3 regions of the Mesorhizobium sp. B2-3-7 genome follow, and region 3 is predicted to be linked to each of the others. Evidence: predicted binding sites of a transcription regulator. Region 3 holds the regulator's gene; each other region holds the start of a gene.
The links. Region 3 encodes LexA, which represses DNA repair genes until DNA is damaged. Its sites were predicted from a motif close to TGTTCNNNNTGTGTTCNG; they were not measured.

Region 1: FJ940_RS03535 (DNA recombination protein RmuC) is a predicted target of LexA. The motif match lies at 4,403-4,420, and genes of this name have one in related genera.
Region 2: dinB (DNA polymerase IV) is a predicted target of LexA. The motif match lies at 3,199-3,216, and genes of this name have one in related genera.

What each region holds. Positions count from the first base shown of each region.
Region 1 covers NZ_VFVV01000001.1:696,380-703,877, reverse strand. The annotation lists gene FJ940_RS03560 (DUF6481 family protein) at 22-450, shown strand; gene sugE (quaternary ammonium compound efflux SMR transporter SugE) at 633-947, opposite strand; gene FJ940_RS28950 (hypothetical protein) at 1,181-1,306, opposite strand; gene FJ940_RS03545 (cation diffusion facilitator family transporter) at 1,581-2,534, shown strand; gene FJ940_RS03540 (GFA family protein) at 2,660-3,064, shown strand; gene FJ940_RS03535 (DNA recombination protein RmuC) at 3,084-4,370, opposite strand; gene def (peptide deformylase) at 4,474-5,004, shown strand; gene fmt (methionyl-tRNA formyltransferase) at 5,011-5,946, shown strand; gene FJ940_RS03520 (N-acetyltransferase) at 5,943-6,449, shown strand; gene truA (tRNA pseudouridine(38-40) synthase TruA) at 6,473-7,222, shown strand; gene FJ940_RS03510 (transporter) at 7,210-7,498, opposite strand, start outside.
Region 2 covers NZ_VFVV01000010.1:107,436-114,933, forward strand. The annotation lists gene FJ940_RS20195 (Gfo/Idh/MocA family oxidoreductase) at 1-1,067, shown strand, start outside; gene FJ940_RS20200 (sterol desaturase family protein) at 1,348-1,881, shown strand; gene dinB (DNA polymerase IV) at 1,929-3,170, opposite strand; gene FJ940_RS20210 (hypothetical protein) at 3,312-3,548, shown strand; gene FJ940_RS20215 (helix-turn-helix domain-containing protein) at 3,693-4,109, opposite strand; gene FJ940_RS20220 (dihydrofolate reductase family protein) at 4,250-4,837, shown strand; gene FJ940_RS20225 (2OG-Fe(II) oxygenase) at 4,986-5,729, opposite strand; gene FJ940_RS20230 (methylated-DNA--[protein]-cysteine S-methyltransferase) at 5,726-6,271, opposite strand; gene FJ940_RS20240 (hypothetical protein) at 6,558-6,788, opposite strand; gene ada (bifunctional DNA-binding transcriptional regulator/O6-methylguanine-DNA methyltransferase Ada) at 6,801-7,498, opposite strand, start outside.
Region 3 covers NZ_VFVV01000015.1:34,917-42,414, forward strand. The annotation lists gene gltA (citrate synthase) at 1-1,288, opposite strand, end outside; gene gltX (glutamate--tRNA ligase) at 1,471-2,895, opposite strand; gene FJ940_RS24445 (ComEC/Rec2 family competence protein) at 2,999-5,449, shown strand; gene lexA (transcriptional repressor LexA) at 5,443-6,186, opposite strand; gene FJ940_RS24455 (TetR/AcrR family transcriptional regulator C-terminal domain-containing protein) at 6,639-7,316, shown strand; gene kynU (kynureninase) at 7,313-7,498, shown strand, end outside.

The DNA.
Region 1 (7,498 bases), on a different contig from region 3:
ATTGACTTCAGGGAAGTGGACTTGGCTATCTACAGGGAAAAAGACATTTTCGAGCGGCGCAACGCCGCGAACGAGGCAAAGAAGGCGCTTCTGGAGCGCTTCAAGTCGAAGCCGGCGGCGGACGATCCCGCGGTGCTGGCGCGACAGGCCGAACGCAAGGCTATCCTTGCGGCGCGTGAGATACGCGAGGCCGAGAAGGCGAGGCTGAAGCAGGAAAGGCTGGCACGCGAGGCAATCGAGAAGGCCGAGCGCGAGGCCGCAGCCGAAGCCGCGCGGGTCGCGGCCGAAGAGGCGGCGCAGGCGGAAGCCAGGATTCGGGAAGCCGAAGAGGCCGAGCGCATCGCGCGTCTGCTGGCCGACGAGGCCGAGCGCAAGGCGAAGCGCGACGCGCGCTATGCGGCGCGCAAGGCGCGCACCGGCAGGACACCGCCAGGCTTTACCGGCCGCTAGCCTCAGACCGCCGGAGCAAGCTGCTTCGAGGATCAGGGTCGCTGCGAAGCGGCCCTGCATGCGTTTGTCCGCGCGCCAATTCATGCGATTGCCGACGCCATTCGTGATGCGACTTTCGCAAAATTGCTCTGTTTGCTTCGACGCAATTCCGGATGGAAAACCGCTTCGCTTCCTGGATTGCTTTACGCCGCGAATTTCAGCCCCATAATGCCGCAGACGATGAGCGCGATGCAGGCGAGCCTGATGACGGTCGCCGGCTCGCCGAGCAGCCAGATACCGAGCAGCGCCGTGCCGACCGTGCCGATGCCGGTCCACACCGCATAGGCGGTGCCGACGGGCAGCGCTTTCAGCGCCAGTCCAAGCAGCGTGAGGCTGACGATCATCGAGGCGACCGTGAGCACGGTCGGGACGAGGCGGGTGAATCCGTCGGTATATTTGAGGCCGATTGCCCAGCCGATCTCGAACAGGCCGGCGAAAAACAGAAAAATCCATGACATGGGGAACGCTCCATCCAAGCATCGCACCGACGTCCGTTCAGGACGATGCAATGCGCGATCGACCGAGCACCGCGGCAGCCGATGCCCTATCAGACAGTGGGCGGGTCGTCCCGACCGGATTTCAGGAGATGTGGGGTCGTCCCCGCACCAGATATAGGGTGTCTTAACGCCCGATCAACAAACTGCCGGCGGTGTTCCGAACGCCGCCGGCGAACTCCATCCGAGGCACGCGACTATTTTTCCTTGAGCCTCGTTGCCTTGACCGGCGGCGCCTTGAGCGTGGGAGCAGCGGCCGGCTTCTTGGCGTCCTTCTTTGGCTTGCGGGCCTCCTTGCCTGCTTTCATCGCACCTTTTGCCATGATTCGTTCCTCCAGTTGCGGGAGGCGAAGTGAAACAAGAGAAATGCCTCTAGGCAAGGGGCTGTTCGCGGCCATGGCCGCGAAAACCGGCAACCTGTTTCGGCGGCCTTATGAATCCGAACCGGCGCGCAGCGACTTGAACGGACGGGGTATTGGTGCGTCGCGATGGCCGCGAAATTTCGGCGGGCCCGCAGCATGATCTCAAGGAAATCGGCTCCCACTTTTCCTGCAATTGCTCTAGACTTCGCGTGTCGGACAGGACGACAGGGAAGCAATGGCGGGGCATGGCGGCTCTCGAACGGTCATCTACGCGGCGCTCGCCGGCAATCTCGCGATCGCGCTGACCAAATTCGTCGCAGCCTTCTTCACCGGCAGTTCGGCGATGTTTTCGGAAGGCGTGCATTCGCTGGTCGATACCGGCAATGGTAGCCTGCTGCTTTATGGCATGCATCGCGCCGCACGCCCGGCCACCCGCGCGCATCCGCTCGGCCATGGCCGCGAGCTCTACTTCTGGAGCTTCATCGTGGCGCTTCTCGTCTTCGCGCTCGGCGCCGGCGTATCGTTCTACGAAGGCGTGACGCACATCATTGCGCCCGAACCGGCCGCCAATGTCAGGGTCAACTACATCGTGCTCGGCCTGTCGTTTCTGTTCGAGGGCAGCTCATGGCTGGTGGCGCTGAGGGAATTCCGCCGGCAGAAGGGCCAGCAGGGCTGGCTGCAGGCCGTGCAATCGAGCAAGGATCCAAGCGTCTACACAGTGCTGTTCGAGGACAGTGCCGCGCTTCTCGGCCTGATCGTCGCCTTTGCCGGCATATTGGCGGCGGAGATTTTCGAGATGCCGGAACTGGACGGCGCCGCCTCGATCGGCATTGCGCTGATCCTGGGTGCGACCGCGGCCTTCCTGGCGCGCGAGAGCAAGGGGCTGCTCATCGGCGAGCCTGCTTCGCCCGCGGTGCAGAAAGAAGTGCTGGCGATCGCGCAGCAGGATCCGGCGGTGCAGCGGGCGAACGGCGTCCTGACGGTCCACCTGGGGCCGGAAGAAATCGTTGCCGGCCTGAGCATCGAATTCGAGGACCATCTGTCCGCGCCGGAAATCGAAGCCTGCGTCGAGCGCCTCGAAGCGCAGCTAAGGAAGGAAATGCCCGAGATCACCCGGCTGTTCGTCAAGCCGCAGACGTCAGGCACCTGGGAACAGCGACGCAAGCTGATCGAATCAGCATCCGAATAGACTTTGAGCATAGCCTCGAAACCCGCGTTCCATTCCTCGGGATCATGCCTCTGGATCAGCGTCGCGTCGTTGCCTTGCGCCGCTGCGCCGCTAAAATCAGCCGATCGAGTTTTGGAGGACTGATTATGAAGATCGACGGCGGCTGTCATTGTGGTGCCATCACCTATGAGGCGGAGGTCGAACCGGAAAAGACCTCGATCTGCCATTGTACCGATTGCCAACAGTTGACCGGTACGGCCTTTCGCGTCACCGTTCCGGCGTCTGAAGATCACTACCGGATCACAAAGGGTACACCGAAGGTCTACATCAAGACCGTGGCAAGCGGCGCCAAGCGCGTCCAGGCCTTTTGCGCCGACTGCGGCTCGCACCTTTACGCCACGTCGGTCGGAGATGGCCCAAAGGTCTACGGCATTCGAGTGGGAACCGCGCGGCAACGCCAGGATTTGATTCCGACACTGCAAAAATGGCACCGCTCGGCGCTTCACTGGCTACCTGAATTTCACGGCATGGCCACAGTGGAGGAGCAGTAGCGCCGTCCGGTGCGGCGCCTCATTCGTCGCCTTCGACGACCCTCAGCCTGAGCTGGCCGGTCTTTGAATCGGCAACGCGTGGGGAATCGACAACGCGCGGGCCGGGTTCCGGCTTCGCAGGGGCTGGTGACGCCATGTCAGGGTCGGCATCGCCTCCGGGCTGCGCCCCAAACTCCAGAGCTTCGATCTTCTGGCCGCGTTTGGTCACCTTCGACGTCGAGACGAGGATGTCGTCTATATCCTTGGCCGACTGGGCAAAATGGCCCTGCAATTTGCGCACCCGCTCGTCGACGCGCGAAACATCCTCCATCAGCCGGATCACCTCGCCCTGGATCAGGTGTGCCTGCTCGCGCATACGGGCATCCTTCAGGATCGCCTGGATGACCTGGATCGACAGCATCAGGAGCGACGGCGAGACGATGACGACGCGGGCGCGGTGCGCCTTCTGCACCACCGCCTCGAAATTTTCGTGGATCTCGGCAAACACCGATTCCGACGGCACGAACATGAAGGCGGTATCCTGCGTCTCGCCCTGGATCAGATATTTATCCGCGATATCGCGGACATGCACCTCGATGTCGCGGCGGAAGGCCTGCGACGCGACCTTCTGCTGTTCGGCGCCTTCGGCGGCGCGGATGGCGTTCCAGGCTTCCAGCGGAAACTTGGCGTCGACGGCAAGCGCCGGCGCGCCGTTGGGCATCTTCACCAGGCAATCGGGACGGCTGCCGTTGGACAAGGTCGCCTGGAACTCGTAGGCGCCGTGCGGCAGACCGTCGGCGACGATCGCTTCCATGCGCGACTGGCCGAAGGCGCCGCGCGTCTGCTTGTTGGAGAGGATCGCCTGCAATTGCACGACCTGGCCGGCGAGCGACTGGATGTTGCCTTGCGCGGTGTCGATGACGGCCAGCCGCTCCTGCAATTTGGCCAGGCTCTCATGAGTGGATTTGGTTTGCTCGGTCATGGTCTGGCCGAGGCGGCCGGTCATGGCATCGAGGCGCTGGCCGATCGATTGCGTCAGTTCCGCCTGCCGCGCGCCGAAGACTTCCGCGATGGCGCCCATGCGGCCCTGCATCTCGGCTTGGCTTTGCAATATGCCGGCCATCCGCGCCTCGGCGTCGCGGGCATGGTCGGCGGCTTCGGCAGCGGCCACGGCGCGCGCCTTGGCCGAGCGCCACAGCGCGACGACAAGCGCCACGAACAGGCCAAGAAACACAAAGGCCCCGAACGCCAGCGCATGGCCGAGCGTGATCGTGGTCGCGCCAAGCCGGGCGACAGGTTCCGAAAGGATGGATGTCAGGTCGTTCATGCACACAGCATAGACGATTCGGCCGGCCAGCACAGATCAAAACGTGAACGATCCCCCGGCGTACCGGTTGACGCCCTTTATTCAAGGTCTTAGGTGAGACGCCATGCCGATCAAGCCGCTCATCATCCTTCCCGACCCCATCCTGCGCCAGGTTTCCAAGCCGGTGGAGCGCGTCGACGCGCCCTTGCGCAAACTGGCCGACGACATGCTGGCGACCATGTATGACGCGCCCGGCATCGGGCTGGCCGCGATCCAGATCGGCGAGCCGCTGCGCATGCTGGTGATCGACCTCGCCAAGGAGGACGAGACGCCGGCGCCGCATGTCTTCATCAATCCCGAAATCCTGGAAAGCGCCGACAAGCGCTCCGTCTACGAGGAAGGCTGCCTGTCGATTCCCGACTATTATGCCGAGGTCGAACGCCCGGCTTCCGTGCGGGTCAAGTATCTCGACCGCGACGGCAAGCTGCAGGAGATGGAGGCCGAGGGGCTGATGGCAACCTGCCTGCAGCATGAGATCGACCATCTCAACGGCGTGCTGTTCATCGACCACATTTCGAAGCTGAAGCGCGACATGGTGGTGAAGAAGTTCAAGAAGCTGGCCAAGGACAAGGCTCCGGGCAAGCTGGTGGGATAGGGGACAATGCCCCTTCGCGTCATTTTCATGGGGACGCCGGAGTTTTCGGTGCCGACATTGCGCGCGATTGCCGATGCCGGACATGAGGTCGCGGCCGTCTACACGCAGCCGCCGCGAGCCGCCGGCCGGCGCGGCCTTGAGCTGACACTGTCGCCGGTACAGCGCGAGGCGGAACGGCTGGGCATCGAGACGCGCACGCCGACGTCGCTCAAGGACGAGGCCGAACAGGCAGCTTTTCGCGCGCTGCAAGCCGATATCGGCGTGGTCGTGGCTTATGGCCTGCTTTTGCCCAGGGCGGTGCTTGAGGCGCCGCAACTGGGCTGCATCAACGGCCATGCCTCGCTGTTGCCGCGGTGGCGCGGTGCGGCGCCCATCCAGCGGGCGATCATGGCGGGAGACAGCGAAACCGGCATGATGGTCATGCGCATGGAAGAAGGCCTCGACACCGGCCCGGTGGGGCTGGTTGAAAAATGCGTCATCGAACCCGATATGACCGCCGGCGATCTGCATGATCGATTGATGAGCGTCAGCGCCGCACTGATCGTGGAAGCGCTGGCGCGGCTGGAAAGGAATGGCCTGGCGTTCACCGCCCAAGCGGTTGAGGGGGTGACCTATGCCAAAAAGATCGGTAAATCCGAGACGCACGTGGATTGGACGCGACCCGCGGCCGAAGTCCACAATAACGTTCGCGGCCTGTCGCCCTTCCCCGGCGCCTGGTGCGAGGTTGAAATTGGTGGCCGGGTGGAACGGCTGAAACTGCTTCGCTCGACGCTTGCGCAAGGTGTGGGCGAACCGGGAGGAATTCTCGACGACCGCCTGACGGTCGCCTGCGGAGCGGGCGCGATCCGGCTGGTCGAAGTTCAACGGGCGGGCGGAAGGCCCGCCGCCGCGCAAGAATTCCTGCGCGGGACCAAGATCGAAAAAGGAATGAAACTGTCATGAGCATGATGTCGATACGCGCGGCGACGCCGCGGGATCGCGAGGCCATCCGCCTCGTCGAGGAACACGCTTTCGGCCAGCAGGCGGAAGCCGGGCTGGTTGACGCGCTGGTTTCCGGCGGCGACGCCGTTGTCGAACTGGTGGCGGAAGAAGACGGGCAGGTGGTTGGCCACATCCTGTTTTCGCGGCTTTTCGTCCGCACCGGCGGCAAGGATTGCCCGGCGGTGGCACTGGCGCCGCTGGCGGTGGAGCCCTCCTTTCACGGCACCGGCATTGGTGGCGCGCTGATCCGCGAGGCTCACATCCGCCTGCGCGACGCCGGCGAGATGCTGGCCGTGGTGCTGGGCGACCCCACCTACTACGGCCGTTTCGGCTACAGCCACGCGCGCGCCGAAGGATTCGAGAGCGAATACCAGGGCGAGGCGCTGCAGGCGCTGGCCTGGGCCGACGCTCCCGAAACCGGCCGGCTGGTCTACGCCTCGGCCTTCACCGCACTCGCCGCCTAGGCGAGTGCGTATAGCCGCCCGACATGCCGCGTTTTCGCCTCGACATCGAATATGACGGCAGCCTGTTTGCCGGCTGGCAGCACCAGGCGGACCAGCCTTCGGTGCAGCAGGCGATCGAGCAGGCGATCGAAAAATTCTGCGGCCAGCAGGTCCGCTTGCGCGCTGCCGGCCGTACCGATGCGGGCGTGCATGCGACGGCCCAGGTGGCGCATGTCGACCTGGCCAAGGCCTGGCCGGACGACAAGGTGCGCGATGCGGTCAACGCGCATCTGCAGGGCGCGGGCAATCGCATCGCGATCTTGAAAGCCACGACCGTCGTCGACGGCTTCGATGCCCGCTTCTCGGCTATCGGCCGTCACTACCTCTACCGCATCCTCAACCGGCGCGCGCCCTCGGCGCTGGAAAAGGGCAAGGTATGGTGGGTGCCGAAGCAGCTTGACGCCGCTGCCATGCACGAAGCAGCCAAAGTGCTGCTTGGACGGCACGATTTCACCACCTTCCGTTCCACGCAATGCCAAGCCGAGAGCCCGGTGCGCACGCTCGACCGTCTTGACGTCAGCCGTTCGGGCGACATGATCGAAGTCAGAGCCTCGGCGCGTTCCTTCCTGCACAACCAGGTGCGCTCGATGGTCGGCTCGCTCAAGCGCGTCGGCGAAGGCGCATGGACGGCGGGCGATCTCAAGGCGGCGCTCGAGGCGCACGACCGCGCCGCCTGCGGCCAGGTGGCGCCGCCCGACGGGCTTTTTCTAGTCGGCGTCGATTATCCCGGATAGAGTCCCGAAAGGCTCTGAGCTCCGGTGTCCGGAACCGTGATGCCAAGCAGTGCCTGCAGCCCGAACAGCACGATCAGCGAAGCGATGAACATGCCAACGAAGACAGCGGTCCCGATTGCGGCACCCCTGCCGATGGTCGCGTTGGTCATGCGCCAGGTCAGCACCATCGACAGCGCGAACAACAGCAGCGACACAAGGCTGGAGATCTGGCTCGCCGAGGTCAGGAAAAGCCTGATCAGCGCGGACGGCAGCATCAGCCAGGCCGTGATGGCCGAA
Region 2 (7,498 bases), on a different contig from region 3:
AGATCGCGCTGGTGGCCGGAGCGCTGTCGTCCGACCCCGGGAACGCCGCCGCCTCGGCCGCCGAGATCGGCATCGCGCCGGAGCGCAGCTATGCCGATTACCGCATGATGGCAAAGGCGGAGGCGGCGCGCCCGGACGGCATCGAGGCGGTCGTCATCGTCACGCCCAACCACCTGCACGCGCCGGTCGCGACAGCCTTTCTGGAAGCCGGCATCGATGTGATCGGCGACAAGCCGCTGTCGACGACGCTGGGCGAGGCGCAAGCCCTGGTGGCGCTGACGCGGGAGAAAAATCGCCGCTTCGTCGTCACCCTCAACAACACCGGCTACGCCATGGTGCGCCAGGCGCGCGAGATGGTGGCGGCGGGCGAACTCGGCCGCATCGTCTCCGTGCACGGCGCCTATATCCAGGACTGGCTGACCAGGCCGATCGATGCCGACGGCCAGAAACAGGCGGAATGGCGCACCGACCCGGCGCGCGCGGGCCAGTCGGCGGTGCTGGCCGATATCGGCGTGCATGCCTTCAACCTGGCGAGTTTCATCAGCGGCCGCGAGGCCGAGACGGTGTCGGCCGACCTGTTCACCGCCGTGCCGGGACGGCGGCTCGATGACAACGCGCATGTGCTGGTGCGCTGGGCGGGCGGGGCACGCGGCACGATCCTGGCCAGCCAGACGTCGCCCGGCCACTATAATGATCTCTCCGTGCGCATCTATGGCGACAAGGCGGGGCTTGAATGGTCGGGCACGCGGCCCGAGGAACTGCGCTTCTCCAGATATGGCGAGGAAAGCCGCACGCTCGTGCGCGGCGGCCATGGCTCGACCGAGGAAAGCCGGCGCGTGTCGCGCATGCCGGCCGCTCATCCCGAAGGCTATATCGAGGCCTTCGCCAATTTCTACCGCGACGCCGCCGACATCATCCGCGCGCATCGTTCGGGCGCCGCCGTCGATGCGGCCCGGGCGGCGCAGGTGCCCGATGTGGTCGACGGCGCGCGCGGCGTGAAGTTCGTCGCCGCGGCGGTGGAGTCGAACGCGGCTGACGGGGCGTGGACGGCGGCAAGGTTCGGGTGAGGGTGTGCCATCCAATGTGACATCGCGGCCACGCCCGACGGTGCCGCGCGGTTGACGGCGATCAAGAGTTGGCCGTCCATTCGGGACCGCGCTGTGTTCCGCCATTTTTCAAGCCCGTTGCGAGGCTGGTTTCGAAGGCAACAGCCGGTTGACTGGCTTCCAAATCGTTGCCGCCGACCTTGCGCGAGGTGATTGCGACGCTATGTCAGGCGCATCCGCGTTGCTCCCCGCCCGCGCATTCGGCAATCTGTCGCTTCTTCGGCGTTGAAGGCTTGCTCCGATGGAACTCGGTCTCATTGGATACTACAGCGACTTCGTGGTTTACCCCCTGGCGATCGCCCTGCTGGCTGTGGCCGGGCTTATCGAGGCCGGCGAAGAGAGCGCGCCAGGCTGGCTGGCGACGGCGCTGGCGTGCCTGTGTCTGTGGACGCTGATCGAATACGTCATGCACCGCTTCGTCCTTCACCACATTCCCTGGATCAGGGATCTGCACGCCCGCCATCATGTCGAGGAGCGCAGTCCGGTGGGCACGCCGACCTGGCTCAGCCTCGGCGTGCATGCGCTTGTCGCGTTCTTTCCCGTATGGATGGTCTCGGATTTCGCGGTCGCCAGCGCGGCGAGCTGCGGGCTGATGCTGGGCTACCTATGGTACGTCAGCATCCACCATGTGATCCATCACTGGCATCCCACTCATCCGAGCTATCTCTACACGCTGAAGCGCCGCCACGCGCTGCATCATCATGTCGACGAAAACGTCAATTTCGGCGTGACGTCGCTGTTCTGGGATCGGGTCTTCGGCACGATGCGGCTCTGAAGCCAACTGGTGTGCGCCATTCGGGAAGCGCAGACAGCCATTCCCGCTTACAATTCCTTCTGCGCCAATTCCCTGAACTCGTCGGGCACCGAGCGGGCCGCCTCCAGCGCCACGGTGCCGTAGCCGACGGCCTGTTTGCCGAAACGCTCGCGGATCTTGTCGATGGCGCGGTCGGCGCCGAAGCGTGCGAGGCCCTTCCTGGTGCCGGGGCGGCGCTTTTCGTCGGCGAGGCCGAGCGGCAGTTCGAGCTGCAATTCGGCACTTTCCTCCAGATGCGAGACCGAGATCGCCAGCAGCGAAATCGTCCTGTCATGCGGATGATCGGCAAGCACGCCCCGCACCAGGTCTGTCGCGATCTCGGCCAGCATCACCGTCGCCGAGATCGGCTGGTCGAGCGTGATCGAGCGGGTGACGGCGCTGAGGTCGGCGAAGCGCACGCGCACCGTCACCGTGCGGCCGGGGCGCGCCTTGGCGCGCAGCCGGCTGGCGACCCGGTCGGCCAGATGCAGCAGGACGGGTATGTAGACGCATTCCAGTGCCGGCTTGCGGCCAAGCGCCGACTGGGCACCGGCCGAATGGGCGCGGCGACGTGTTTCCAATTTGCGCGGATCGCGGTTCCACGACAAGGCGGCAAGCTTTTCGCCGGCGGCAGGGCCGAGCAGCCGCGCCAGCGCGCCGCTGTGCGTCCTGGCCAGTTCGCCGATTGTCTGGACGCCGATCTCGGCCAGCCGCGCGCTGGTCGCCGGGCCGACGCCCCACATCAGGGAGACCGGCAGGTCATGCAGGAAGGCGATCTCGGTGCCGGGCTCGACCACCACCAGCCCATCGGGCTTGGCCACCTGCGAGGCGATCTTGGCCAGGTGCTTGGTGCGCGCCACGCCGATCGAGATCGGCAGGCCGAGTTCGCTTCGCACGCGGCGGCGAATGGTCGAGGCGATCTCCCGCGGCTGGCCGAACAGATGCGTGCAACCGGCGACATCGGCGAAGGCCTCGTCGATGGAGATGCGCTCGACCAGCGGCGTGAAATCGTCGAGCACCTTCATCGCGGCGTCGCCGAGCCGCTGGTAGTCGCGGAAATTTCCGCCGACGAAAATCAACTGCGGGCAGAGCTCGCGCGCCTTGCGCCCCGGCATGCCGCCGCGCACGCCGAAGGCGCGGGCTTCGTAGGAGGCGGCGAGCACGACGCCGCCGCCGACCGCGATCGGCTTGCCGCGCAGCGAGGGGTCGAGAAGCTGCTCGACCGAGGCGTAGAAAGCGTCGAGATCGGCATGCAGGATGGTGGGCTCCATCCCCGGTTCCTCGCGACGTTGTAGAGTATGGAACATAAAGAGAACAAACATTGCTCGCTGTCAAGCGAGGTCGCGATCCGCCGGAACATTGTCGCTCACAATCGCGTTGACGGCCGAAGGGCGCCGCGTGCGGAGGCTAGCATGGGCAACTTTGAAATGATCGATCTGGTTTGCGTCGTCAACGCCTGCTCGACCGACCGCGCCGCGGGGCGGCTGGTTTCGATGGCCAAGGCCGTGGAGGAATTGCGGGTGCTGACCGGCGATTTCGTCTCGGCCGACGAAACAGTCGCGAATGCGCTGAGTGAAGTCGCGCTGCAGTGCGGCTGCGCCGTGCTGTTCGATGAGCAGGCGGGCGCCGACATATTGCGCACGCCATAGCTCGTCGCCGGCGTGCTGCAATGCATCACGCAACCGTTCCAATTGCTTGTTTTTGCGCTATTCCGAACAGAGGGCCGTGACGCGCTTTCTGAGGCGCGTTGCCTGTGCGGGTCGTTGTCCCCGAGGCCGCCTTGGCGACATCCATCAACCGAGATGCTCCGCCCGCAGCGCCTGCTTGAGGCGCTCCAGCGCCGGCTCGCCGTCGGCAGCGAGCTTATCGGCGATCCTTGCCAGATCATCGTCGGCCTTGCGGTGCTTGCTGCCCCAGGCGCCGAGCGTGGCCAGCACGGGCACAAGGTCGATGCCGGCCTCGGTCAGGCGATAGATCGCCTTCAGCCCATGCGTGGGATCACCGCTGCGGGTGAGGATACCTTCGTCCTGCAATGTCTGGAGGCGCTCGGCCAGCGTACGCGAGGAAATGCCCTCATCGGATTGCAGGAATTCGCGAAAGTGCTTTTTTCCGGCGAAGACCAGGTCGCGGATGATGAGCAGCGTCCAGCGGTCGCCGAGCAGTTCGAGCGACAGGTTGATGGGGCAGCCAGACCGGTCCTGTGTCGACATGTGTATGGTTCCATTTTTAAATCGCTTTACTATTGACATCGTTTTCATCTCAGGTCAATAGTTCCAAATGTAAACCATCGGCAACCGTGCCGGCCGGACGGGTAAAACGAGCCGCTCGGCCCTTGACTGGGAGAACCATAATGAAAAAGCTGATCCTCCAGATGCAGATGTCGGTCGACGGTTTTGTCGGCGCCGCCGGGGATCATCGCTGGCAGCTCTGGGAATGGGGCGACGACAGCGCCTGGGACGAGGAGCTGAAGCGGGACTTCAACGCCGTCTTCGCCGGCATCGATACCATCCTCTTGAGCCGTAAGATGGCCGAGGAAGGCTACCTCGCCCATTGGGGCAATGCGGCGAAGAGATATCCGCGCGACCCGTTCTATGCTTTCGCCCAGCGCATCGTCGAGGCGAGGAAGGTGGTGCCGAGCGACAGGCTCAAGGCCTCGCGATGGGAGGGCACGACAGTGGTCAGCGGCGACCTGCCGCGGGAGGTCGACTTGCTGAAGAGGGGTGAGGGCGGCGACATCGCGGTGTTCGGCGGCGCCGGCTTCGCCTCGGCGCTGATCGCGGCCAGGCTGGTCGATGAGTTCCAGCTGTTCATCAACCCGGCCGTCCTGGGCGCCGGCCGCCGCATCTTCGACCAAGGCGGGTTCGGCAGGCTGCGGCTGCTCGGCTCGAAGGCCTATGCGAGCGGCATGGTGGTGAGCCGCTACGCGCCGGCCGGCTGACCGAAAGGCATCGCGCAATATTATACCTGCCTTGAGTTTTGGGCATGGTAGTCGGCGATGCAGGACCAAGCGCGAGGCCACTTTCTCCCAGGGGAGAAGGGATGACGCGCCTCAATGTACCCATTGGTCCACGCCTTGACCTCCCAATTCACTTGGCATCGTGAAAAATAATGCCGAGCGTGTGCCGCATGCCCGAGCGCAGGCGGCTGACGCCGTGGCGCAGATTGACGCGGTAATTGCCCTTGGTGCCCTGCACCGGCCGATTGTGGACGGCGAAGGAGACGGCATCGCCCTGGCGCAAGGGCACCACTTCCACCCGGCTCTGCATGCGCGGCCGCTGTTCGGTCAGGGCGAACTCGCCGCCGGTGAAATCCTCGCCGGGTTCTGAAAGCAGAACCGCCACCTGCAACGGAAAGGCGAGGTCGCCATAGAGGTCCTGGTGCAGGCAGTTGAAGTCGCCGGGCACATATTGCAGCAGAAGTGGCGTCGGCCTGACCTGGCCGGCGGCATGGCACTGTTCGAGAAAGGCGGCATGCGTTTCGGGATAGCGCATGGCGATGCCCATGCGCTCGTTCCACCGGTTGGCGACCTCGGCGAGCCTGGGATAGAGCGCCGTGCGCAGCCCGCCGATCAGGTCCGGCAAGGGGTAGCGGAAATAGCGGTATTCGCCCTTGCCGAAGCCGTGCCTGGCCATGTGGATATGGCTGCGGAAATGTTCTTCATGCGGATAGAGCCCGGCGAGTTGTCGGCACTCCTGCGGCGTGAGCAGCTTTTCCATCACCGCACAGCCGAAGCCGTCGAGTTCGGCGGCTAGGGCTGGCCAGTCGTAAGCGGCAACGCGTTCCTCGGCGGCTTTCACCACCGATGCCGCAACCTTGGCATGGGCGTTCATATCGCGGCCTCTTTGTCGAGCAAAGCGTGCTTGCGCTCAGTGCCCCAGCGGTAGCCGGAGGGCGTGCCGTCGGCGCGGACGACGCGGTGGCAGGGAATGCCGAGCGCGATCGCGTTAGCGGCGCAGGCCGTCGCCACGGCGCGGGCGCCGTTCGATTGGCCGAGACGCTGGGCAAGGGCGGCGTAGGTGATGGTTGCGCCGCGGCGGATGCTGCGAAGCTCGCCCCAAACTTTTTGCTGGAACGGCGTGCCGTGGCTGATGTCGAGCGGCAGGTCCAGGCCGGCGGCGGGCGTTTCGATGAAACATGCTATCGCCGCGAGATCGTCATGCAAGGCGGTCTCGTTCTCGACCAGCATCTTGCCGGGAAAGCGGCTGGCGAGGTCCTGCGCCAGCGCCTCTGCGTCGTCGCCGATCAGGATGGCGCAGACGCCGAGGGAACCGCGCGCGGCGAGGATTTTGCCGATCGCGGATTGGGCGATGGCGTAGGTGATGGTGTCGGCGCCGGAGGCTGTCGCCGGCGTGTGGGTTTGCATGAGGTTCATTGCTTCACTCCTTCTGTGTGCCTGAACCCTAGCCGCGTGCCTTCCGTTCCTCACTCCGATGGTTGCTTTCAAATTCAATTTCCGGAACGGTGCGGAGGTAAGTACCCTACGGCGCCCCCCCTCTGTCCTGCCGGACATCTCCCCCACGAGGGGGGAGATTGGCAATTTCGGCGCCCCACTCATTCCTGCAACGTCGTAGATTGGCGAAGGCGGTTGTGACAGCCAATCTCCCCCCAAGTGGGGGAGATGTCCGGCAGGACAGAGGGGGGCGCCGTAGAGCGCTGATTTATGCGATACGAATGACAGCAACCTCGCCAAGCAAAAAAACCTCGCCTGATAACAGCCGCAGTTCGATCTCGCCTGTCGCGCCACGGCTCCACTCGGCCTTGCCGCTCTCGACAAGCTCCCCGAGCGCAGCCATCACCAGCGACCGCGCATCTTTGGCGCGTCTGACGGCGCCGCGATGGGGGATCCCAATGTCCGCATCGGTGGTGGAAGATCTTGCCATCGCGCCCATTGCCGCTCCTCCTCAGGCCTCGCGGCCGAGCAGCGCGCGCTTGCGCTCCGCGCCCCAGGCGTAGCCGGACAGGGCGCCGTCCTTGCGGATCACGCGGTGGCAGGGAATGGCGACCGCGAGCGCGTTGGCGGCGCAGGCGCCGGCAACGGCGCGGGTCGCCTTCGGCGCGCCGATGCGCCCTGCTATCTCGGCATAGGAGACGGTGCGGCCGGCCGGGATGTCCCGCAGGGCCTGCCAGACGCGCTGCCGGAACGCGGTGCCGCGCAGGTCGAGCGGCAGGTCGAGACCAAGCCTTGGAGCCTCGACGAAACCGACGACGCGGGCGACGAGCGCCTCATAATCGCGGTCGGCGCCGATCAGGCGCGCCTTGGGGAAACGGTCCTGCAGGTCGCGCACCAGCGCGTCCGGGTCGTCGCCGAGCAGGATTGCGGCGACGCCCTTCCTGCTCGATGCGACAAGGATGGCGCCGAGCGAGCATTCGCCGACGGCGAAGCGGATCTCCTCGCTGGCGCCGCCGGCGCGGTAGCGCGTCGGCGTCATGCCGAGCATGCCGGCCGACTTCTCATAGAAGCGTCCGCTCGAATTGAAGCCGGCATCGTAGATCGCCGCTGTCACGCTGGCGCCGTCTTCCAGGCCCCGGCGCACCCTTTCGGCGCGCCGGGCGGCCGCGTAGTCCTTCGGCGTCAGGCCGGTAACGGCCTTGAAGGTGC
Region 3 (7,498 bases):
CGGTGTAGAGCTGGCGGGGGCGGCCGATCTTCTGGCGCGGATCCTCGATCATCTCCTTCCACTGCGCGATCCAGCCGACGGTGCGGGCGACGGCGAACAGCACGGTGAACATGGTGGTGGGGAAGCCCAGCGCCTTCAGCGTGATGCCGGAGTAGAAGTCGACATTGGGGTAGAGCTTCTTCTCGATGAAATAGGGATCGGTGAGCGCGATCTTCTCCAGTTCCATGGCGATGTCGAGCAGCGGATCGTCCTTGATGCCGAGTTCGCCCAGCACCTCATGCGCGGTCTTCTGCATGATCTTGGCGCGCGGATCGTAGTTCTTGTAGACGCGGTGGCCAAAGCCCATCAGCCGGAACGGATCGTCCTTGTCCTTGGCGCGGGCGATGAATTCCGGAATGTGATCGACATGGCCGATCTCGCCCAGCATGTTCAGCGCCGCTTCGTTGGCGCCGCCATGCGCCGGGCCCCACAGGCAGGCGATGCCGGCGGCGATGCAGGCGAACGGATTGGCGCCAGACGAGCCGGCGAGCCGAACGGTAGAGGTCGAAGCGTTCTGCTCGTGGTCGGCGTGCAGGATGAAGATGCGCTCCATGGCGCGCGCCAGGACCGGGTTGATCTTGTATTCCTCGCACGGCACGGCAAAGCACATGTGCAGGAAGTTGGCGGCGAAATTCAGTTCGTTCTTCGGGTAAATGAAGGGCTGGCCGATATGGTATTTGTAGGCCATGGCCGCGATCGTCGGCATCTTGGCGATCAGCCGCATCGACGCCACCATGCGCTGGTAAGGATCCGAGATGTCGGTGGAGTCGTGATAGAAGGCCGACAGCGCGCCGACCACGCCGCACATCACCGCCATCGGATGCGCGTCGCGGCGGAAGCCGGTGAAGAAGCGCGACATCTGCTCATGCACCATGGTGTGGCGCGTCACGCGGTAGTCGAAATCGTCCTTCTGCGCCTTGGTCGGCAGTTCGCCGTAGAGCAGGAGATAGCAGACTTCGAGGAAGTCGCCATGTTCGGCCAACTGATCGATCGGATATCCGCGATGCAGGAGAATGCCGGCGTCGCCATCGATGAACGTGATCTCGGACTCGCAGCTTGCCGTCGAAGTGAAGCCGGGATCGTAGGTAAAGGCGCCGGTGGTGCTGTACAGCGTGGCGATGTCGATGACGTCAGGCCCGACCGAACCACTTCGCACCTTGAATTCGTGCGTCTTGCCGGCGAATTCCAGCTTTGCCGTGGCTTCCTGGGTCTTGCCGCCCAGTTCCCGTCTTGTCGCAGCTTCGGTCATTGCAAACTCCTTCTTGTTTCCTCATGCCGGCAAAGGCAAATTCTGCAAAGCGACACGTCGAAGTCACCGAATGCGCGTATTCGCGACCGCATTTTAGGAAGTGCGTGCCAGATTGGGCCAAGGCTCAATGTTGCACTGCGAAACGCGCCTTTCAATGCCAATCTTCTTGGGCCAGATTGCTCCTAATCGATTTGATCCGCGATGCGCGCCAGGCTCTCCTCGCGACCAAGCACGGCGAGAACGTCGAACACGCCGGGCGAGGTGCTCTTGCCGGTCAAGGCGGCGCGCAAGGGCTGGGCGACGGCGCCGAGCTTGTGGCCGCCGGCCGTCGCATAGTCCCGGATCGCGGCTTCAGTCGAGGCCGCCGTCCAGTCGCCTGAAACCGCCTCGAGGGCGTCGTGAGCGCCACGCAGGACCTTGCGCGCATCGTCATTGAGCAGCAGGGCTGCCTTCTCGTCGATCGGCAGTGGCCGCGCGGCAAACAGGAAGGCGGCGCCATCGACAAGCTCGACCAGCGTCTTGGCGCGCTCCTTCAGCCCTGGCAACGCTGCCAGCAACTGTGCCCTGTTCCGGTCGTCGAGGCGTGCGGCCATTGCCGGGCCGCCCTCGAGATAGGGCAAGGTGGCGATGAAGATGTCGAACAGCTCGGCATCGCCCATGCGGCGCATGTGGACGCCGTTTAGCGCCTCCAGCTTGGCGAAATCGAAGCGGGCGGCGCCCTTGTTCACATCGCCGATATCGAACCAGGCGATCATGTCCTGGATCGACATGATCTCGTCGTCGCCGTGGCTCCAGCCGAGCCGAGCCAGGTAGTTGAGCAGCGCTTCGGGCAGGTAGCCCATGGCGCGGTAGGCCTCCACGCCCAGCGCGCCGTGCCGCTTCGACAGCTTGGCGCCGTCGGCGCCGTGGATCAGCGGTATGTGCGACATTGAAGGCACATCCCAGCCCATGGCGTTGTAGATCACGGTCTGGCGGGCGGCATTGGTCAGGTGGTCGTCGCCACGGATGATGTGGGTGACGCCCATGTCGTGGTCGTCAACGACGACGGCATGCATGTAGGTCGGATTGCCGTCCGAGCGCAGGATGATGAAGTCGTCCAGATCCTTGTTGGGAAAGCGCACGTCGCCCTGGACACGGTCATGCACCACCGTCTCGCCTTTGGTCGGCGCCTTGATGCGGATCGCGCCCTTGACGCCAGGAGGCGCCTGCGAAGGGTCGCGGTCACGCCAGCTTCCGTCATAGCGCGGCGGCAAGCCCTTGGCCCGCGCCGCGTCGCGCATTGCCTCAAGCTCGGCAGGGGTCTCGTAGCTGTAGTAAGCCTTGCCCATGCGCACCAGCTCCTCGGCCACCTCGCGATGGCGCGGCGCGCGCTCGAACTGCGAGACGGCGTCGCCGTCCCAGGTGAGGCCGAGCCAAGTCAGTCCTTCGAGAATGGCTGCTGTCGCCGCATCGGTGGAGCGCTCGCGGTCGGTGTCCTCGATGCGCAGCAGCATCGTACCGCCGGTGTGCTTGGCGTAGAGCCAGTTGAAGAGCGCCGTACGCGCGCCGCCGATGTGCAGGTAGCCGGTGGGCGAGGGGGCAAAACGGGTGACAACCTTGTCGGACATACAACTCTCGGGAAACGTCTGGAGCGGGGTGCGGATCACACGCACTTTCGCGCGTCGCGCGTTCATGTAGCATAGGGTGTCGAGGGCGCAAGGGGCAGACCCGATGGCTGGAGCGGGCAGGGGCGCGGAGGAAGGCGAGGACGTCGTTGCCGGCGTCAGCGAACGCTCTTTTTTTGCCACGCCCGCGCCCGCCTCATTGCCGCTGGCGTTGTCGCCCCTACAGCAGCCGAGCAAGTCGCCGCCGGCGGATGTTTCCACGCCGCCCGGCATTCCCGCAGCCGGCGCGGCCGTGCGTCTGCGCCGTGAGTTCGGCCGTGCTTCATGGCCTCGTCTGCGCAACGGCGTGGCCAGAGCGTCCGAGCTCGAACTCGATCGGGGCATAGCCTTCCTGCTCGTGCCGGTGTTCCTGGCATGCGGATCGATCGCCTATTTTTCGCTGGCGGCGGAGCCGGGCTTTGCCAAGCCTGTCGCGGTCGCGATCCTGATGTCGCTGTGCGCGCTCGTTTCACGCTCATGGCCGAAAACGCATCTGTGCTTCATGGCGGCGCTGTTGTGCGCGCTCGGCATGCTCGCCGGCAAAGTCGAGACGTGGCGAGCGGGAACGCGGATGCTGGGCTCGGAAATCTCCACGCAAATCACCGGCCGCGTCGTTTCGGTCGACCAGATGGAGACCGGGCGCATCCGGCTGACCATCGATGTGACATCGACCGCGCGGCCGAAACTACTCTACGCGCCGGAGCGCGTTCGCCTTTCGGCACGCAAGGTGCCGGCTGAAGTGACGGCCGGTTCGCTCGTGACCGGCTATGCCAGGCTGTTGCCGCCGACCGGACCGGTGCGGCCGGACAGCTACGACTTTTCCTTCGACAGCTACTTCGCCGGCATAGGCGCCAGCGGCTTCTTTCTCGGCAACCCCAAAATCGTCTCAGCCGATGACAGGCCGCTGTGGGCCGCCCTTTCAGCCGCCATCGAGAGTGCTCGCGAAAGCATTGCCGACCATATCAGGGGCAGCATCGGCGGCGCCGAGGGCGAGATCGCCGCGGCGCTGATCGTGGGTGTGCGCGCCGGGATTCCCGACGAGATCAATGAAGCGATGCGACGCACCGGCATCTACCACATCATCTCAATTTCCGGGCTGCACATGGCGCTGGTCGCCGGCACGGTCATGGGTCTGCTGCGTGGCGGCTTCGCGCTGTTCCCGAATTTTTCCTCCCGCCGGCCGGTCAAGAAATACGCGGCCGCGGCGGCACTTTTCTCCATCGCCGCCTACCTCGTCATTTCGGGCGTCGTTGTCGCCGCCGAACGCAGCTTCATCATGCTGGCGGTGATGCTGATCGCCGTTCTGTTCGATCGGGCGGCACTCACCATGCGCAATCTGGCTATTTCGGCGATCGCCGTCATCGTGGTGTCGCCGCACGAGGTGGTAGGGCCGAGCTTCCAGATGTCCTTCGCCGCCACCGCGGCCCTGGTCGGCGCCTATGCCGGCTGGTCGGATCGCAAAGCCGACAAAGCGCGGACCCCGCCGCCGCAACGGACCTTGCCTAGCCTGCTGACGCGAAAATTGCTGCTGGCGACAGGTGGGCTGGCGATGACCTCGATTATCGCGGGAAGCGCCACGGCGCTTTTCGCCATCTGGCATTTCCAGCGCGTGTCGCCGCTCAGCCTGTTCGCCAATCTTGCCGTCATGCCGATCGTTTCGGTCGTGATGTTCCTTGCGGTTGCCAGCGCGCTGCTGATGCCGTTCGGGTTCGATGGACCATCCCTTTATCTGATGGGCAAGGGACTGACCGCGATGATCGCCATATCAGGATGGATCTCGCAACGCTCGCCGGTCGACGCGGTCGGGTTGATTTCGCAGCAATCCGTCCTTCTGGTGGCGATCGCCCTGGTCATCGCGACGATGGCCACGACATGGCTGCGGCTGGCGGCACTTCCCTTCGCGCTCGCCGGCCTGTTGACCGTCTCGGACACGCGCACGCCGGACGTGCTGATTTCGGAGGATGCCCGCCTGGTGGCGTTGCCGATCGGCGGCGGCGAGCTCGCGATCAACCGGGCGCGCCCGAACGAATTCACCGTCGATAATTGGAAACGCGCGCTGAAGTCCGAAACCATCGTTGCGCCGGAACTGTTCGACAGCGGAGACCGACAGTTCGACATCTTCGATCCCGCGCAACTTCCGGCGGGAGCGCCTTTCTATTGCTTCACGGGCCTGTGCATGGCCCGGCATACCTCGGGGGCGATCATCGCGCAGGTGGAGGATCGCAAGGACGCCTGGAGGGCCTGCTCCTATGCGGATCTGATCGTCATCAACGACCCCGCGGGCTACGATCCCTGCCACAATCCGCTGGTTCTCGTCATCACCAAGCGGCAGCTCGCTCGCAAGGGAAGTGCCGCCGTCTTCTTCGACCAGCAATCGGCGACGGCACCGGCACGGGTCAGCTTTGCCGTCGACAGGCCATATCGGCCCTGGCACGAACAGCGGAAATTCTCACGCGAGGCAAGGGGACTGCCGCCTTACCGTAAACCCGAAAAGCCCATCGCCGACCCCGCTCAGTAGCGCCTGATCAGGCCGACCAGCTTGCCTTGCACCTTGACCCTGTCCGGTCCGAAAATACGTGTTTCATAGGCCGGATTGGCAGCCTCGAGCGCAATCGAAGCACCCTTTCGGCGGAAGCGCTTCAGCGTTGCTTCCTCCTCGTCCACCAGGGCCACGATGATCTCGCCGGGACTTGCGGTGTCGGCATTGCGGATGATGACCGTGTCGCCGTCGAAAATGCCGGCCTCGATCATCGAATCGCCCTTGACCTCCAGCGCATAGTGTTCGCCGCCCATGATCATGTCAGGCGGCACTGAAATGGAATGCGTCTGATGCTGGATGGCGTCGATCGGCACACCCGCTGCGATGCGACCCATGACCGGGATCGACACCGCTGAAACCGCGTCGTCGTCATTGCCGGCAGCGGGCAGACGCGAAGACGTCGCCGGCTTGATCTGCCGGCTAGGGCTGCTGCCCTGTCCGAGGCTGCCCTGGATGACGCTCGGGGAGAACTTCTTTGCCGCGTTAAGACCCGGCGCGATCGAGTCCGGCAGGCGCAGCACCTCCAGCGCGCGCGCCCGGTTGGGCAGGCGGCGAATGAAGCCGCGCTCCTCCAACGCCGTGATCAGCCGATGAATTCCCGACTTGGAGGCGAGGTCCAGCGCTTCCTTCATCTCGTCGAAGGACGGCGGAATGCCGCTTTCCTTCAGCCGTTCATGGATGAACATCAAGAGTTCATGTTGCTTGCGCGTGAGCATGGCGGCCCCCAAAGGCATTGCACGAAGGGTCTGGAACCAGAATCAGAAAACAAACCCAGAACAAACACTATCTGTTCCAGTTGTGTTCCGCAACCATTTAAAGTTTAATGAATTTGTTAAGGCGACGGAAACGAAATGCCCTCCCGCAGCCAGCATCCTGCCAGCGCGGTCCGTCGTCAATGCGCTCCCGGGCCCTTTGAAACTATTTTGGTTAATGGCCTGTGGCCCGACCGGTCTCCACTCTTGGCACAAGCCTGCAAGCTGGGTGACCGGCAGGTGCGGGGTGCGTTTGGGCGGATTAGAAACCCCTGCGGCTCGTGAACGAAACGAAACCAAAATGCCAACTTCCGCCGGAAAACGGCCAGACACCACCACTGGTCGCGACGGGCTGCGTTCGTTCGTTCGCTTGACGAAACCGTATAATAATGTACGGTTTTCGAAGAGGAACACCAATGACCACGCCGAAGCAGGCCGCGCGACGCGAACGGATAGAGGAGGCCGCCTATGCGGTGCTCCGGGAAGCCGGCTACAAGAGCGCCTCCCTGCTTGCTATCGCCAAGCGGGCATCGGCCTCGAACGAAACCCTCTACAACTGGTACGGCAACAAGCAGACCCTGTTTCGATCCTTGATCGAAGCCAATGCGGGAGAGGCAAGGAAGCTGCTGGAGGACGCCCTTCACCAGGCGCGCGATCCGCTCGAAACCCTGAACTTGCTCGGGCCAGTCCTGCTGACCCTCGTGACGGGCGACAAGGCGGTGGCGCTCAATCGCGCCGCGGCCGGCGACGTCAACGATACAGGCACGCTTGGCCAATCGATCGCGCAATTCGGCCGCAATACCATAATGCCGCTTGTTGGCGACCTGCTTCGAACCGCAAGTCGGGCCGGCCTGATCGCCTGTGACGATCCTGCCGAAGCCGCCGACATCTACATCAGTCTTTTGATCGGCGATCTCCAGGTTCGCCGGATCGTTGGGGTGCTCGAGGAACTGCCTCGGGCGGAAATCGAGCAAAGATCGAACCGGGCGTTCACCCTGTTCTTGCGCCTCTATGCGGCCAGCCCTTGCCCGGGCGGCAAAACAGCCGGCCCGTTTCCAGGGCGCTCTTCTCACCGAGGAACATCGCGACCATGAGCAAAATTCCCGATCTCGCAGCGATCGAGGCAATGGACACCGCGGATCCGCTGCGTGCCATGCGTGACCGCTTCACCTTGCCCCAGGGGGTGATCTATCTCGACGGCAATTCGCTGGGCGCCGCTTCGCCAGCCGTGTTCGGCGAGCTGCAGAAGGCCGCCACGCAGGAGTGGGCGCAGGAT